DNA from 4 places in the Bacillus sp. Pc3 genome. Region 4 is predicted to be linked to each of the others. Evidence: predicted binding sites of a transcription regulator. Region 4 holds the regulator's gene; each other region holds the start of a gene.
The links. Region 4 encodes Rex, which represses fermentation and respiration genes when NADH is low (regulators of the CRP and FNR family bind a similar motif). Its sites were predicted from a motif close to TTGTGAAATATTTCACAA; they were not measured.

Region 1: SB24_RS03625 (DUF1641 domain-containing protein) is a predicted target of Rex. The motif match lies at 2,418-2,435, and genes of this name have one in related genera.
Region 2: SB24_RS10740 (cytochrome ubiquinol oxidase subunit I) is a predicted target of Rex. The motif match lies at 2,179-2,196, and genes of this name have one in related genera.
Region 3: SB24_RS11485 (nitrate reductase subunit alpha) is a predicted target of Rex. The motif match lies at 1,771-1,788, and genes of this name have one in related genera.

What each region holds. Positions count from the first base shown of each region.
Region 1 is NZ_CP010406.1:872,958-876,920, forward strand. It holds gene uxaC (glucuronate isomerase) at 1-501, opposite strand, end outside; gene SB24_RS03620 (NAD(P)/FAD-dependent oxidoreductase) at 692-1,870, opposite strand; gene SB24_RS03625 (DUF1641 domain-containing protein) at 1,910-2,326, opposite strand; gene SB24_RS03630 (cupin domain-containing protein) at 2,713-3,210, opposite strand; gene SB24_RS03635 (DMT family transporter) at 3,340-3,963, shown strand, end outside.
Region 2 is NZ_CP010406.1:2,265,194-2,269,156, reverse strand. It holds gene cydB (cytochrome d ubiquinol oxidase subunit II) at 1-763, opposite strand, end outside; gene SB24_RS10740 (cytochrome ubiquinol oxidase subunit I) at 747-2,153, opposite strand; gene SB24_RS10735 (citrate/malate transporter CimH) at 2,656-3,963, shown strand, end outside.
Region 3 is NZ_CP010406.1:2,406,678-2,410,640, reverse strand. It holds gene SB24_RS11485 (nitrate reductase subunit alpha) at 1-1,706, opposite strand, end outside; gene SB24_RS11480 (cyclic nucleotide-binding domain-containing protein) at 1,885-2,361, opposite strand; gene SB24_RS11475 (YwiC-like family protein) at 2,504-3,223, shown strand; gene SB24_RS11470 (fumarate/nitrate reduction transcriptional regulator Fnr) at 3,255-3,963, opposite strand, start outside.
Region 4 is NZ_CP010406.1:1,455,503-1,459,465, forward strand. It holds gene SB24_RS06635 (CPBP family intramembrane glutamic endopeptidase) at 1-433, shown strand, start outside; gene SB24_RS06640 (YdiK family protein) at 430-621, shown strand; gene tatC (twin-arginine translocase subunit TatC) at 660-1,418, opposite strand; gene SB24_RS06650 (twin-arginine translocase TatA/TatE family subunit) at 1,425-1,595, opposite strand; gene SB24_RS06655 (redox-sensing transcriptional repressor Rex) at 1,614-2,261, opposite strand; gene moaC (cyclic pyranopterin monophosphate synthase MoaC) at 2,258-2,770, opposite strand; gene abc-f (ribosomal protection-like ABC-F family protein) at 2,910-3,963, shown strand, end outside.

The DNA.
Region 1 (3,963 bases), 580 kb from region 4:
TTCGTGGTATGTCAGCGCATCGGCAGGATCGTCGGTTGTGCAAATGACTTTGACATTTGATTTCAGAATGAGATCCCTTGCGCCAAACCCGTCTCCCTGCAGGAGCTCATTCGTTTTTTTCCAAATTGCCGCGGCCGTTTTTTCATTCAATACGTCATAAATGCCGAACCAGCGCTGCAGCTCTAAATGCGTCCAGCTGTACAGCGGATTGCCTATCGCCATCGGCACCGTTTTTGCCCAGGCGAAAAACTTCTCTTCATCTGAAGCGTTTCCGGTAATGCAGCGCTCTTCAATGCCGTTGGCCCTCATGATCCGCCACTTGTAGTGGTCACCGTAAAGCCATGCCTCCGTAATCGTTGCGAAGGTTTTATTTTCATAGATTTCCTTTGGGCTTAAGTGACAGTGATAATCAATGATCGGCATGTTTTCAGCATATTCCCTGTACAGCTTTACGGCCGTTTTACTATCCAGTAAAAAATCATCACCCATAAAAGCTTTCACACTTTCATCCTCCCTCTTAAAAATGTTAACGTTAACAAAATGGTTCTTTTTTATTTTAGCTTCCTCTTTCTCACATATCAATCATTTTATTTTATTTTTCAGAAAATTGTATCCATTAACATTTTCATACAAAAAAAAAGACACTGCCGAGAAAGTCCGGCAATGTCTTCTGTGTGATCTTAAGGATTAATTAGTAAGCGAGGCTGAATAATCCTTTGATATGTGTTAAATAACGTACGTTACTTGCTTCTTTCATTAAAGATGCCGGAAGACCTTTCAGCGGAGTAGAGTTCGCTCCGATGATGGCAACCGCGTCTTTACGTCCGAGGCTTGCAAGCGTACCAGAGTTTACAGGCTTGAATGTTTCAAGCGTTTTTCCTTCTAAGTAAGCGAACAGGTTGTAACCGACAAGTTCACCCATCTGCCAAGCGATTTGCGCTGTCGGCGGGTACGGACGGCCGTCCGGCGCAAAGTATACAGCGCTGTCTCCGACAACGAATACATCTTCATGAGAAGTAGATTGTAAGAAATCGTTAACCGTCGCACGGCCGCGGTTCACTTCAAGGCCGGATTCGCCGACTAACGGGTTGCCTTGTACGCCGCCTGTCCATACAAATGTGTTGGCAACGACTTTTGAACCGTCTTTCAGATCAATAACGTTTCCTTCAACATTTGTAACAGGAAGACCTGTTAAGAACTCAACGCCGCGTTTTTCAAGACTTTTTGTCGCGCGTTCGATAAGGTCATCAGGAAGAACAGGAAGAATTTTCGGACCTGCTTCTACTAATTTCAGTTTGATTTCTTTCGGATCTACGCCGTATTTTTTCGTAAGGTTCGGCATGATATCAGCAAGCTCACCGACAAGCTCAACGCCTGTTAAGCCGCCGCCGCCGATAAGGATCGTTGCATCAGCTTCGTTTTTCGTTTTAGCGTATTCACGCACACGGTCTTCCACGTGTTTGTATACTTTGTTGGCATCAGCCGCAGATTTCAGCACCATGCTGTTTTCTTCGAGTCCAGGAATGCCGAAATAAGCCGTAACAGAACCAAGTCCGACAACAAGCGCGTCATAAGTCAGCTTAGAACCGTCAGAAAGGGCAACTTCTTTCTTATCAACTGAGAAAGAATTGACTTCTGCGATTTTAATGTCGACGTCTTTTCCTTTCAGAAGTTTTTCAAGCGGCATAGCAACAGCCTGTTCAGACACGTTGCCGGCTGCAAGGCGGTGCAGTTCCGTAATGATTTGGTGAGTCGGGTATTTGTTCACAACGGTTACGCGTGCTTCATCTTTACTGTAATGTTTGCGAACGGTTAAAGCAGAAAGAACTCCGCCGTAACCAGCGCCTAAAATGACAATATGTTTTGACATCGTATATCCTCCGTCCTTTATATCAATTTGAATCTGAGATTATTTTTGTTTTTCGTTCATGATTTCAAGATAGCTGTTAGCAAAACGGAACAGCTTTTGAGCTTGAGGATCTTTCAGCATGCGCAGCAGGCCGAAAAGTCCGATCGTTTCATTGCTTGCATCCGCGCGGTCTTTTGCTTCGATCGCAGTAGCCGCCACTTCTTTCGCTGTTTCTTTCACCGGCTCAAGAATTTCTGTAAGCGCACCCACTGTATCGCTCTTCAATACTTCGTCTGTCGCTACAGACTGTGCAAAATCATAAGACTTCGTTAAAATATTTACTAACTCAGTCAGTTTTGGAAGCTGATCCACTAAAACAGTCAGTGATTCTTGAACTTCAGGTTTTAGCAGCTGATCAATAAGATCGCGTTGGCCTTGGCTGACAGATGCATTTGTTTGATCGATTGTTTCTGGCATATCCGATTCTCCTTTACTATAAGCAGTATGCTGATTTTTTTGGAAAGGGTAGCCTTTCCCCCTTCATGCAGAAAAGCATGAAAAAGCAAGATTGTGAATTCATGCACAATCATTTACAAAAATAAATGTTTACTACCCAGTTTTTCACTTTGCCATATCCAGTATTATTTTTATATCAACAAAAACAATTGAATAAGTCAAAATTTCTTTTTCCTCTCTGAAAATAGCAAACATAAAAAACCCCAATTTGATTTACTCTTATATAATAACACTTTTTGAACAAAATTTGAACGTGAATTGTTTCGTTTATGAAATTATTTATATGGCGGGGGTGTAATAACGTTTCTTTTAGGCTATTTTTTTACAGACCATCCGCTTTTCCCCTGTCATTTTTCCCACAATTTTAATAGCGGGCCCGTTTTTCCCGTAAAGGGGTCGCATTCCGGGAGCGGGACACGGCTGATTTCTTCTGAAGTTCTATCATTTTTCTCCGTTTTTGTATCGTACTGCCGGCCGCCCGGATAAGCCCCGATCACGGTAAAATCAGAACTGCCCGACAGTTTTTTATGTCCGGTGCCGGCCGGAATGACCGCTGCGTCCCCCGTTTGAAGAACGGCATCCGCTCCTTGTTCCCCGCCGAACCTCAAAACCGCGTTTCCTTTTACCGCGACAAGAACTTCGTGCGTGGTGCTGTGAAAATGGTGATACGGAAATACTCCGCCCGTCCAGCTGTTCGACCAATCGTGCCGGCGGAGGACGGACTCTGCTTTCTGTACCGTTTCTTCATTAAATACCGCTTTATAAATAACAAGCGGAAGATTCGGGTTATTCGGAATGCGGCCGTCATCTTCAAAATAAAGCACTTGAATATCCTCTTTCTGCATTGTTTTCACCTCCGTATATGTCTGTTTCCCATTCATCATTTGTTAAAACGCTATTTTCTCATATTCCATTGCGAAGCCTGCCGGTGAATAGTATAGTATAAAAAAATATGTGTCAAAATGAGGGATTTAATGAAAGCCATCGTGATCGGAATATTGGCATCTCTGTTTTTTGCAGTCACATTTATTTTAAACAGGGCGATGGAGCTTTCCGGCGGAAGCTGGATGTGGAGCTCTTCCCTGCGTTTTCTTTTTATGGTTCCGTTTTTATTTTTGATCGTTTATGCGAAAGGAAAATGGGCGCCGCTCTGGCATGAAATCCGAAAAAAACCGTTTTTTTGGCTGAAGTGGAGTTTTACCGGGTTCGTGCTTTTTTATGCCCCGATTACGTTTGCGGCGGCATATGGGCCGGGCTGGCTGATCGCCGGCACGTGGCAGATTACAATTGTCGCGGGTGTGCTTCTGTCGCCGTTTTTCTACGAAACAAAAAATTCACCGGCGGGCCCGGTTTCCGCCAGACAAAAGATCCCGCTCATTTCGCTGGTTACTTCCGTCATCATCCTGATCGGAGCCGGTCTGATTCAGCTTCAGCATGCGGGTTCTCTGTCCGGCCGCACGATACTATTCAGCGTGGTGCCGGTCGTCATCGCCGCATTTGCCTATCCGCTCGGCAACCGCAAAATGCTGGAACAATACGGCGGAAAACTCGATACGTTTCAGCGGGTGCTCGGCATGACGCTCGCAAGTCTTCCGTTT
Region 2 (3,963 bases), 810 kb from region 4:
CCCAGCCGTCTTTTTTCTTGCTCATGAACACAACAGCAAGAACGTTGCAGATGACAATCAGCACGAATACCGGAATCGTGATGTTTGCCCGGCGTGTAAACATATCCGTATCGTATGCAGACATCGCAAAGAAAGCAAGTACAACAAGAAAGATAACACCGATTACGCGTTTTGCCATTTTTCTCGCACGCTCTTGTAAATCACCGATCGTGCGCAGTGTGACAAACATTAAACCGTGCAGGAATGAAAGAAGGGTGACGGCTGCTCCGCCAAGGACGGAATACACGTTCACAATATCTGAGAAACCCGCATGCATATTCATATGGCCGTCAATCGGCATGCCGCGGAACAAGCTTGTGAAGATCAGGCCGAATACAAACGGCGGGATAAGGCTGCCGAAGAAAATCACCCAGTCCCATGTTTTGACCCATTTTAAATGATTCACTTTTCCGCGGAATTCAAACGCCACCCCGCGGCCCATTAAAGCAAGAAGGATGATGATAAACGGAATATAATATCCGCTCAGCATCGTCGCATACCAGTTCGGGAATGCCGCGAAGATCGCTCCCGTACCTGTCAGCAGCCATACCTCATTCGCATCCCAGAACGGGCCGATGGTGTTAATCAGCACTCTGCGTTCTAATTCATTATGGCCAAGAAATCGGGTCGAAATGCCGACACCGAAATCAAAACCTTCTAAAAAGAAAAATCCGACAAACAAAACTGAAACGAGTACAAACCAAAGATCATGAAGTGACCCCATGGTAGACCTCCTGACTGAACGGATCCGTTGATACAGGAACATCCTTGTGATCATCATGGTCCGCACCTTTTTTAATTTCACGAACGAATAGGAAAACAAGCAGCGCGCCTAAAATCAAGTACATGACGCCGAAACCGATAATTGAAAACAGCAGAGATCCCGTCGTTACGTTAGGCGAAACGGATTGTGCGGTTGTCATTTGCCCCATAACCGTCCACGGCTGGCGGCCGATTTCAGTCATAATCCATCCGGCAGAGTTCGCAATGAACGGGAATGCGATCAGTGCGATCATGCCCCGTAAATACCACTTGCTCGTATGAAGCTTTTTGCGGCGGTTCAGAATAAAGCCTGCAATCGCGGCAAAAATCATAAGCGCACCCGCTCCCGCCATAATGCGGAAACTCCAGAACGTCGTTTTAACAGGCGGGATATAGTCGCCTTTTCCGTACGTTTTTTCATATTCTTTTTGAAGTGTTTTCATCCCTTTCACACTGCCGCTGAACTTCTGGTAAGCCAAGTAGCTGAGTGCGTAAGGAATTGAAATTTCTGATGTGTTTTTTTCTTTATTCGTATCAATATTCGCAAAAGCCGTCCACGCGGCAGGATCACCGCTGTCATCCCAAAGCGCTTCACTGGCGGCCATTTTCATCGGCTGCGATTCCATTAAATGCTCAGCCTGCATGTGTCCGCTGAACGCAACGCCGATACCGGCGATCAGACCGACAATCATCGAAAGCTTGAAAGATTTATGGAAGAAAGGCACTTCTTTTTTCTTCAATAATTTAAATGCGCTGACACCGGCGATAAAGAAAGCACCCGTCGCAAGCGCTCCGAAAATGACGTGAGGGAATTCAACCCAAAGCTGAGGGTTTGTCAAAAGCGCTCCGAAGTCATTCATTTCCGCGCGGCCGTTTTTAATCGTAAAGCCGACCGGCTCCTGCATGAATGAGTTTGCCGTCAAAATCCAGAAAGATGACATAATCGTTCCGAAGGATACAAGCCAAATGCAAAGCAAATGCACTTTTTTAGATAAACGGTCCCAGCCGAAAATCCATAATCCGATAAAAATAGACTCCATAAAAAACGCCAAAAGCGCTTCAATCGCAAGCGGAGCCCCAAATACGTCCCCGACAAAACGGGAATAATCAGACCAGTTCAATCCGAACTGGAATTCCTGAAGAATCCCTGTGACGACGCCGACAGCAAAGTTAATTAAAAAGAGATGCCCCCAAAATTTAGCCATTTTGAGATAGGTCTCTTGTTTTTTGACAACATAAAGCGTCTCCATCAAAGCAACCATAAACACAAGCCCGATAGACATAGGCACAAACAAGAAGTGAAACAATGTTGTAGATGCAAATTGAATGCGGGCTAATACCAACTCACTCATGATGTTTTTCCTCCAATCTGGTAAATTGCTCAACATTTCACAAACATAGTGGAATTCTTGCTCGGTATTTCACAAAAAATGATATATTTGCTCAACGTTTCACAAATTCGTCAAAACTATTGAAATATCAGCCTGTACACCCTGGGGGACAGCGGCTGTCATAGAAATGATTCAATATCATTACTTTACAACGATTCAGCCCAAAAAAAAAGATCAATATACCTAAAATCAGGCTGAAATTGTGACTGATTATTGTCGGATTTGTAGAGATTTTATGTCAGCACCTAGGATATTTGTCCCTTTGATATCGTACCTCTTTTTTATTCGTGTGGCGAACAAAATGCTTTTCTCGGTGAAAAAGCCCGCCAAATCGCCATTTTGAGAAAGAAAATGTGAAGAAAGCATGTCCTCTAGTAAATTCATAATATATGAACAATTTAAATTTTTTAGTATACTTTAAATGGGGATATTTTTTCACTACATAACGACTGGGGGAACAAGCATGGGAGAACTTCAACCAAAATTGCAAACGGATTCAATCCAAAAACAGGAACGGACTGATAACTGGTTTGCCAGAGCAATGAATATAAGAATCGGCATTATTCCTCTTCCTATCTATATCCTGCTTTTCTTGCTTATTACGGTGTTTGTCATGAGCCGTGATGTAAAAAGCGACATTCTGACATCAATTGCCGTCATGAGTTTTTTCGGATTTACCTTCGGCCAGATCGGAAAATCCATTCCGATCGTGCGGTCCATCGGCGGCCCTGCGATTCTCGCAACCTTTATTCCATCCGCTGTCGTCTACTACCACCTGCTTCCGAAAGACATTATTACTTCAACAACAGAATTCACGGAAAGCTCCAACTTTCTCTATCTATTTATTGCCGGTATCGTCGTCGGCAGTATTCTCGGGATGAAAAGAGAGACGCTCGTCAAAGCTTTCGTTAAGATTTTTATTCCGCTGATCGCCGGCTCTATCGCGGCCGCCGTCGTCGGCTTATGCGTCGGGACGCTGCTCGGGCTCGGCTTTCAGCACACGCTGCTTTATATCGTCGTTCCGATTATGGCGGGGGGTGTCGGTGAAGGCGCGATTCCTTTATCCATCGGCTACTCCGATATTATGCCGATGTCCCAGGGAGACGCCTTTGCGCTTGTGCTGCCGTCCATCATGCTCGGCAGCCTGTGCGCCATTATGTTATCGGGTTTGCTGAATGTCATCGGGAAACGCAAACCGGAATGGACGGGCAACGGGAAGGTTGATAAGTCTGATCATTCCGCTCCCGCATTGGAACAGCCGGCTGATGATAAAACGTTTGATTTGTCCTTTTTCGCTTCAGGCGGTATTTTAGCGGTTTCCCTCTATTTGGTCGGCATGCTGGCGCATGATTTCTTTCAGCTTCCGGCTCCTGTCGTGATGCTCGTCCTTGCCGTTCTCATTAAGCTGTTCAGGCTGGCGCCGGCTTCGATTGAAAACGGAGCCTTCGGCGTCTCGCGCTTTTTCTCGACAGCCGTGACCTATCCGCTCTTATTTGCGATCGGCGTTTCAATGACACCGTGGGACAAGCTGATTGCGGCGTTTACGATCAGCAACATCATTACCATTTTATCAATCGTCGTCACGATGATGGCCGTCGGTTTTCTGACCGGAAAATGGCTGAATCTGTACCCGATTGAGACGGCGGTTATTAATGCCTGCCATTCCGGCCAGGGCGGCACCGGCGACGTCGCGATCTTGAGCGCCGCTGAACGGCTTGAGCTTATGCCGTTCGCCCAAGTGTCGACCAGAATCGGCGGAGCGATTACCGTA
Region 3 (3,963 bases), 950 kb from region 4:
TAATGGGCCCAGCCTCCGCCGTTTACACCTTGGGCGCCTACGAGTAAAACAAGATTTAACACCGCACGGTAAATCGTGTCGGAGTTGAACCAGTGGTTAATGCCAGCCCCTACGATAATCATGGATCTGCCGTCTGTGTCGATCGCATTTTGGGCAAACTCCCTGGCAATCTGAATAACGGCTTCTCTTTTAATTCCCGTAATCTGTTCCTGCCAGGCAGGTGTGAACGGACGGGGATCATCATAGGATGCGGCTGATTGTCCGCCGATGCCCCGGTTCACGCCGTAGTTGGCCAATATCAAGTCAAACACGGTCGTGACGTACGTCTCTTCACCGTTCAGGTCCAGTTTTTTAATAGGAAGATCCCGCTCAAGCACTTTGTTTCCGTCATCTGAAAAATACGGAATGCGCACTGAGCCGATTTCGTCCTCTATTCCGAGCACTGAGAGACGGGGCTCAATCTGTTCCCTGGTGTCTTCGTCGATCATGTGCAGATTCCATTTCTGCTGCCCGTCCCAGCGGGAGCCCATTGTGCCTTGCGGTATGGCAAACGCACCTGTCTGTTCATTCCAGACCGCCGGCTTCCACTGATCATTTTTTGTCTGCCGCCCGATGTCTTTTGCATGCAGAAACCGTCCCGCTGTATACACGCCGTTCTCTTTTGAAAGAGTGACGAAGAATGGAAAATCGGTGTATTGCTTCGCGTACTCAATAAAACGTTCAGTTTCTTGGTTCACGTAAAATTCCTGCAAAATGACGTGACCCATCGCCATCGCAAGCGCCCCGTCAGTCCCCTGGCGGATACTCAGCCAGTCATCTGCGAACTTTGAGGATTCCGCAAAATCGGGACTGATCGAAATGACTTTAGCGCCTTTATAGCGGGCTTCCGCCAGAAAATGCGCATCAGGCGTTCTCGTTAACGGAACGTTGGAGCCCCATGTGATAATATAGCCTGAATTGTACCAATCACTGCTCTCCGGAACGTCCGTCTGGTCGCCCCAAATTTGCGGGGACGCCGGCGGAAGATCCGCATACCAGTCATAGAAACTGAGCATTGGGCCGCCGATTAACGACATGAATCGCGAACCTGATGCGTGGCTGATCATGGACATCGCCGGGATCGGAGAAAAACCGACATTCCGGTCAGGCCCGTATTTCATCACTGTATACAGCAGAGAGGCTGAAATCAGCTTCAGCACCTCCGGCCATTCCGCGCGGACAAAGCCGCCTTTCCCTCTTGCCTGTTTATAGGACTTCGCTTTTTCAGGGTTTTCAACGATCGATTTCCAGGCATCCAGCGGATTTTGATGCGCCTGCAATGCTTCCCGCCATAAATTGATCAGCACACCGCGTACATATGGATATTTCACACGGAGCGGGCTGTAAATGTACCATGAAAAACTGGCCCCCCGCGGGCAGCCTCTCGGTTCGAAATCAGGCATATCCGGGCCTGTTGATGGATAATTCAAGTTTTGTCCTTCCCACGTGACAATTCCGTTTTTCACATAAATATTCCAGCTGCAAGAACCCGTGCAGTTGACGCCGTGGGTGGAGCGAACGACTTTGTCGTACTGCCATCTGTTTCTGTATACATTCTCCCAATCACGATCTTCGCTTGTCGTTTGGCTATGGTTATTTGAATGATGTTCGATAGGAGAAAAATAGTTTAATCTCCTGAGCAACGGACTCATTTTCTTTTTCTTCATGATCGTTCACTCCTTCCGAGTCAGGTGATGCTATGTACACTATAAACAGAGACGTCGCATCACCTTGTGAACTATGTCACACACTCTGCTTTTTTCACAAAACGTTCACACAGAGCAGCAGGAAGGATTTTCAAACGATATGGGGACGCCCGGCGTCATCAAAAAAAACCGGTTCTGTTTAAGAACCGGGTTCGGCGTTTTCATCCCGTGATGTATGCAGATACCGCAAAAACAACTGATAGGAACAGAAGACATTTTGCTGAAGCATCGCCAAAAAGTTCATTTGCAGCCGCGGATCGTAAGACATCATTTTCTTAAATACGGAATATGGAATATGAAGTACCAGAATATCCGGTGAGGCATTGACTGAGATAAAAGGCGATAAATAGAGCCCGCCTTTTTCATCAATCGGAAACACATCGCCTTTTTCCCACAGCGCAACGGTTTGCGACCCTTCAGGGAGCCTGCTGTCCGTAAAACGGATATTGCCTTTTAATACAATATAAACGGATTGTGAATGAAGAAAGGATGGAGATTGGCCAGATGAGCCGCGGATAAACGTCCCGTTTTTCAGCAAGGTTTCGACAATGGACAGAGGCACTTCATTAAACATAGGAAGTTGTTTCAGAAATAATAAATAGTCACACTGATTCATAGGAAAGCCTCCTGTGCTAAGGATAGCTTTAGTGTAGCCCGATTGAGCCCACGCGGCAGTGATGTATTTCACAGCTTGTATGATAAAAGTCACTTATCAGGAGAGTGTATGTACTTATAATGAAATAAAAAGGAGGGTTTCGATGAAGGCGATGATTCCGAAGCAGCACGGCGCATGGGCGATGCTGCTGATTCCATTTTTACTCGGCATGGTCAAGGGTGGCCCGGTTTTCTGGCATATTCCGCTCTTTCTGGGCTGGCTGTTCCTTTACTTAGCGGTTTATCCCGTTTCGCTCGCTTTGAAAAAGAAACAGCTTCAGCCCTATCAAAAGTGGATATGGTATTACGGTTTTCCGGCCTGCTGCTTTTTGATCATTTCTGTCTATCATAAGCCGCAGCTCGTCTGGATCGGCGTTTTTTTATTGCCGCTGTTTCTCATACATACGCATTATGCCCGCCGAAAAAACGAACGGGCGCTCACGAATGATATTGCGGGTGTTTTGTTCTTTTGTTCAGGCGGGCTTGCGAGCTGCTGGCTGGGAACGGGAACCCTTGACGGCTGGGCCTGGTTTCTATTCTTGCAATCCGCTTTATTTTTTGTCGGGAGTTCTTTTTATGTGAAATCGGTCATACGGGAGAGAAAAAACAGAACCTTTGCATACTGGTCATGGGGATATCACCTCTTGCTCCCCTTTTTATCGGCTCTTCTCGGGGCAGGCTGGGCGTTTCTCTCTTTTATCCCAAGCAGTCTGCGGGCCTGGTTTTTTCACGGAAGAGACTGGCCGGTGAAAACGATCGGCATTCTGGAAATCGTAAATGCCGGCTTCTTTTTCGCCGTCATGTGTATATGTATCACAAGCTGAAAAACAAGGACACCGGCTGCCCTTGTTTTTTTCAGTCAATATTGCAGATCTCCAGCGGACAATTTTCACACTCGATCTCGCATCGTAAATAGTCCCGCTTGTGCAAAATAATTTTTCCGGTTTCGTCTATCGAAATAACCCCTTGTTTGCGGAGGTCTCCCAGCATGCGGTTGACGCTCTCCCTTGCCGCCGCGCAAAACTTAGCCAAATCCTGATTTGTCAGCACAATGTTAATCAGAATCCCGTCACTTCGTTCCACCCCGTAGCTGTTTGATAAGCGGATAAGGGTGGAATAGAGCGCCCCCTTTTTGCCGTGAAGAAGCAGGTCCCTGATCTTGGACTGGATTTTTCGAAGATGAGTGCTCATCCATTTCATAAATTCAAACGTCAAAACACCGTTTTGGATCAATTCCTTTTCCAGCTTGTTTTTATTAATGACGAGCACCTCGCCATCCTCTAACACTTTCGCACTGAGCATATATCTCGGCTCATCTGTGAATAGCGTCAATTCCCCGACAATATCGTTTTTTTGGCAGATTCTAAGCGTCAGGTCTTTTCCGTCAGACGTCAGCTTGCCGATTTCAATGAGTCCTGATTGAATCAGATAAAGCTCTTTTGCATCCATTCCTTCTTGAAACAAATAAGTATGTTTTTTCATTTTCCTTTTCGTACTGATCGATTCCAGCAATTCATGCAGTTCGCGGGAAAGAAGTTCTTTATCAGATTTTCGGACAGAGAGA
Region 4 (3,963 bases):
CGGGATGATTGAGCAGTATGTCTTTCATGTGGGCAGCGGTTCCGAAAACACGAAAGCCATTCTTAACATTATTAAAGCCATGCCGCTCATGATTATCGTTTCTTCTATCGTCGGGCCGATTCTTGAAGAAATCATTTTCCGGAAGATCATTTTCGGTGTATTATATGAAAAAACGAATTTCTTTATCGCCGGACTGATCAGTTCCGTCATTTTCGGCATTGTGCACCAAGACCTCACGCACCTGCTGCTGTATACGGCCATGGGCTTTACCTTTGCGTTCTTGTATGTGCAGACGAAACGGATTATTGTGCCGATATTCGCCCATGTCATGATGAATACCATTGTCGTGGTCATGCAGCTCGGCCCCGCCCAAAAATATATTGAACAGCATAGTGAGCAAATGCAATTAATTATTGGAGGATTGTTTGTATGAGGAACCCAATGACTTGGGGCTTGATTTATTTCGCAGTCGGCTGTATCTTTACGTATTTGGCCGCAAGCTCTCCGGGAAGCATGTGGTCTTTTTATTCCATACTGCTGATGGTTTTCGCCGCTTATAATATCAGCATCTCGTTTAAAATGTTCGCTTTCTCATTTAAAGTGAAGAAAAATCAAAAATAAAAGAAAAGCCATTTCTCATCATTGAGAAATGGCTTTTTTTATGCTGATACGTCCTGATCGGATTCACTGCTGGTCTGCCTTTTCCGATACGCCGCTTTTGAGATAAGAATGCTGATCTCATATAAAATGCAAAGCGGAATGGTAATCATCAAGTGAGACAGCAGCTCAGGCGGCGCAATCATCGCGGCGATCACAAGCAGCACAAAATACGCGTACTTCCTGATCTTCGATAAAAACATCGGCGTGATAACACCGAGTCTCGTTAAAAACATGATCAGCACCGGCATCTGAAACAGCAGTCCGAACGGAATCGTCAGCTGCAGCAGAAAATGAAAGTACTCGGTGATCCCGATCACCTGGTTGACATCGAGGTCATTCGAGACCCGCTTCATAAAATCAACGACCAGCGGAAATAAAATATAATAAGAAAACGACACACCGCCGACAAACAGCACGATCGAAATCGGAATATAGCTGAGTGTTACTTTGCGCTCCTTCTCATACAGGCCCGGGCTGACAAACGCCCAAATCTGATAGAGAATAATCGGCGAAGTCAAAATGATGCCGATGATAAACGCGAACTGCAAAAAGATAAACAGCGGATCCGTCAGGTTAAAAGCATTAAGGGTGAGCTCTTTTACTTCATCGGCTTTTTGAAGATACACAATGATAGGTTTTGCCAGAAAAAAGCCGGCAATAAAGAAAACCGTAAAGGATAACGCCACAATCAGCAATCGTTTCCGAAGTTCGGCAATATGCTCCACAAGCGTCATTTGATTCACTCTCATACGCGTCATCCTATCTTACTGTTCTTCTTTCTTTTTTTCCTCTTCTTCACCGGCTAATCCCTTAGTAGCGTTCTTAAATTCACGAAGCGTGTCCCCCGCCGCTTTTCCTAATTCGGGAAGCTTCTTCGGACCGAAAATAATCACCGCCACCACACCGATAACCGCCAGGCTTCCAGGACCGATCATGTGCAGCTCCTCCTTTCGCTATTCAATTTCTTCCAAAACAGAATAATGCTTCAAGAAATAAACCAATGATTGAAGCTCTACAGCTAAATCTATATGATGAATTCGAATGTGATCCGGCACATTCAAACGGGCCGGCGTAAAGTTAAGGATTCCCTTGATTCCGAGCGACACGAGCCGGTCGGTGATTGACTGGGCGGCAACCGCCGGAACGGTAAGAATCGCCACGGGTTCATCCTTAATGTGAAGCTCTAAATCATTAAGATCAAAGACAGGCACACCGCCTACCTCAGTTCCTATTTTACTCTGATTCACATCAAAAGCCATAGATATTTTTGTGTTATTATTTTTTGTGAAATTATAGTGAAGAAACGCCGTCCCTAAATTCCCGACACCGATCAAAATGACGTTCGTCGTTTCATCCTGATCCAGTGTTTTTCTGAAAAATGACAGCAGGTAATCCACATTATAGCCGTATCCTTTTTTGCCGAGCGCCCCGAAATAGGAAAAATCCCGGCGGATCGTGGCCGAATCGACTTTTACCGCGTCGCTCAGTTCAGCTGATGAAACGCGCTGTTTTCCTGACGCGTGTAAATTCTTTAAAAAGCGATAATAAAGCGGCAGCCGTTTTGCCGTCGCCTGTGGAATTTTTGATTGATCCTTGTTCATGATTGGTCCTCCACTTTATACTCAGATGCATCTCTTTTAAAATCACCGTTTTTGCCTCCTGTTTTTTCCATGAGGCAGGTCGGGCCGATGACCATTCCTTTATCCAGCGCCTTACACATGTCATACACGGTCAAAGCGCAGACTGAAGCGGAAGTTAGCGCTTCCATTTCCACACCTGTACTCCCTTTCGTTTTTACGCTAGCCTGTATATGAAGAACGGCTTCGGAATCCTTTTCCTCCCAGCCGAATGAAATGTCGACGCTGCTTAAAGAAAGCGGGTGGCACATCGGGATAATCGCTGACGTCTGCTTTGCGGCCATAATTCCGGCCACCTGTGCGACAGCCAGCACGTCTCCTTTTCCGATCTCGCGGTTTTTGATTCTGCTGTACACGTCATGCTTCATGTGTACGCTGGATATCGCAGCGGCAGTACGGACTGTTGAAGATTTATCGCTTATATCCACCATGCGGGCACGGCCTTCTTCATTAAAATGAGAAAATCCATTCATATTTAAACTCTCCTTACTTCTGATCATACACTATTTTCTCCCTGATGTCTTATCCTATAATGTTCCAATTCTGATGTATTGTTTGCTGACAGCAGGTTGATAAGCTACACTTAACTTATTATAACAGAGGTGAAATAATATGATGATCTTACAAATTAATCAGCTATCCAAATCTTTTGGCGCTGATCCTATTTTAAACAATATAAAGCTTGAAGTCAGATCTCGGGATCGCATCGCCATAGTAGGCAGAAACGGAGCCGGCAAATCAACTCTCCTTAAAATTATCGCAGGTCACCTTTCATATGAAAAGGGTGAATTAATCAAACCGAAAGAATTAACGATGGGATACCTTGCCCAGCACACAGGCTTGGAATCCCAGCTTACCATAAAAGAAGAACTGCTGAGCGTTTTTGATTTCCTGAAAGCAATGGAAAAAGAGATGCGCTCTATTGAAGAAAAGATGGCCACGGCCGCCCCCGCGGATCTTGAGACGCTGATGAAAACCTATGACAGGCTTCAGCAAGATTTCAAGGATAAAGGCGGCTATCAATATGAAGCGGATGTCCGATCTATCCTTCACGGCCTCGGCTTCGGAAAATTTGACGATTCCGTGAAAGTGCAAAGCCTGAGCGGCGGCCAGAAAACAAGACTTGCGCTCGGAAAACTGCTGCTGACCCAGCCTGATCTGCTTATTCTGGATGAACCGACGAACCATCTCGACATCGATACGCTTACATGGCTTGAGCATTATTTACAGGGATATTCAGGCGCCATTCTGATCGTCTCCCACGACAGATACTTTCTTGATAAAGTCGTCAGCCAAGTGTACGAGGTCTCACGGACAGAAAGTAAAAAATATCTCGGCAACTACAGCGCCTATTTAGAACAAAAAGCTGAGCAGTACGAGAAAGACCTGAAGCTGTATGAAAAACAGCAGGACGAAATCGCCAAGCTTCAAGATTTTGTCGACCGCAATCTGGCCAGAGCTTCTACAACGAAAAGAGCCCAAAGCAGACGAAAACAGCTTGAACGGATGGACGTCATGGCAAAGCCGCTCGGTGATGAAAAATCAGCCGCCTTCCGTTTTGACATTACAAAACAGAGCGGAAACGACGTCCTGCGCGTACAGGATGTTTCCATCAGCTATGACGGCCAGCCGCCGCTCTTGAAAAACCTGACCTTCGGCATTACAA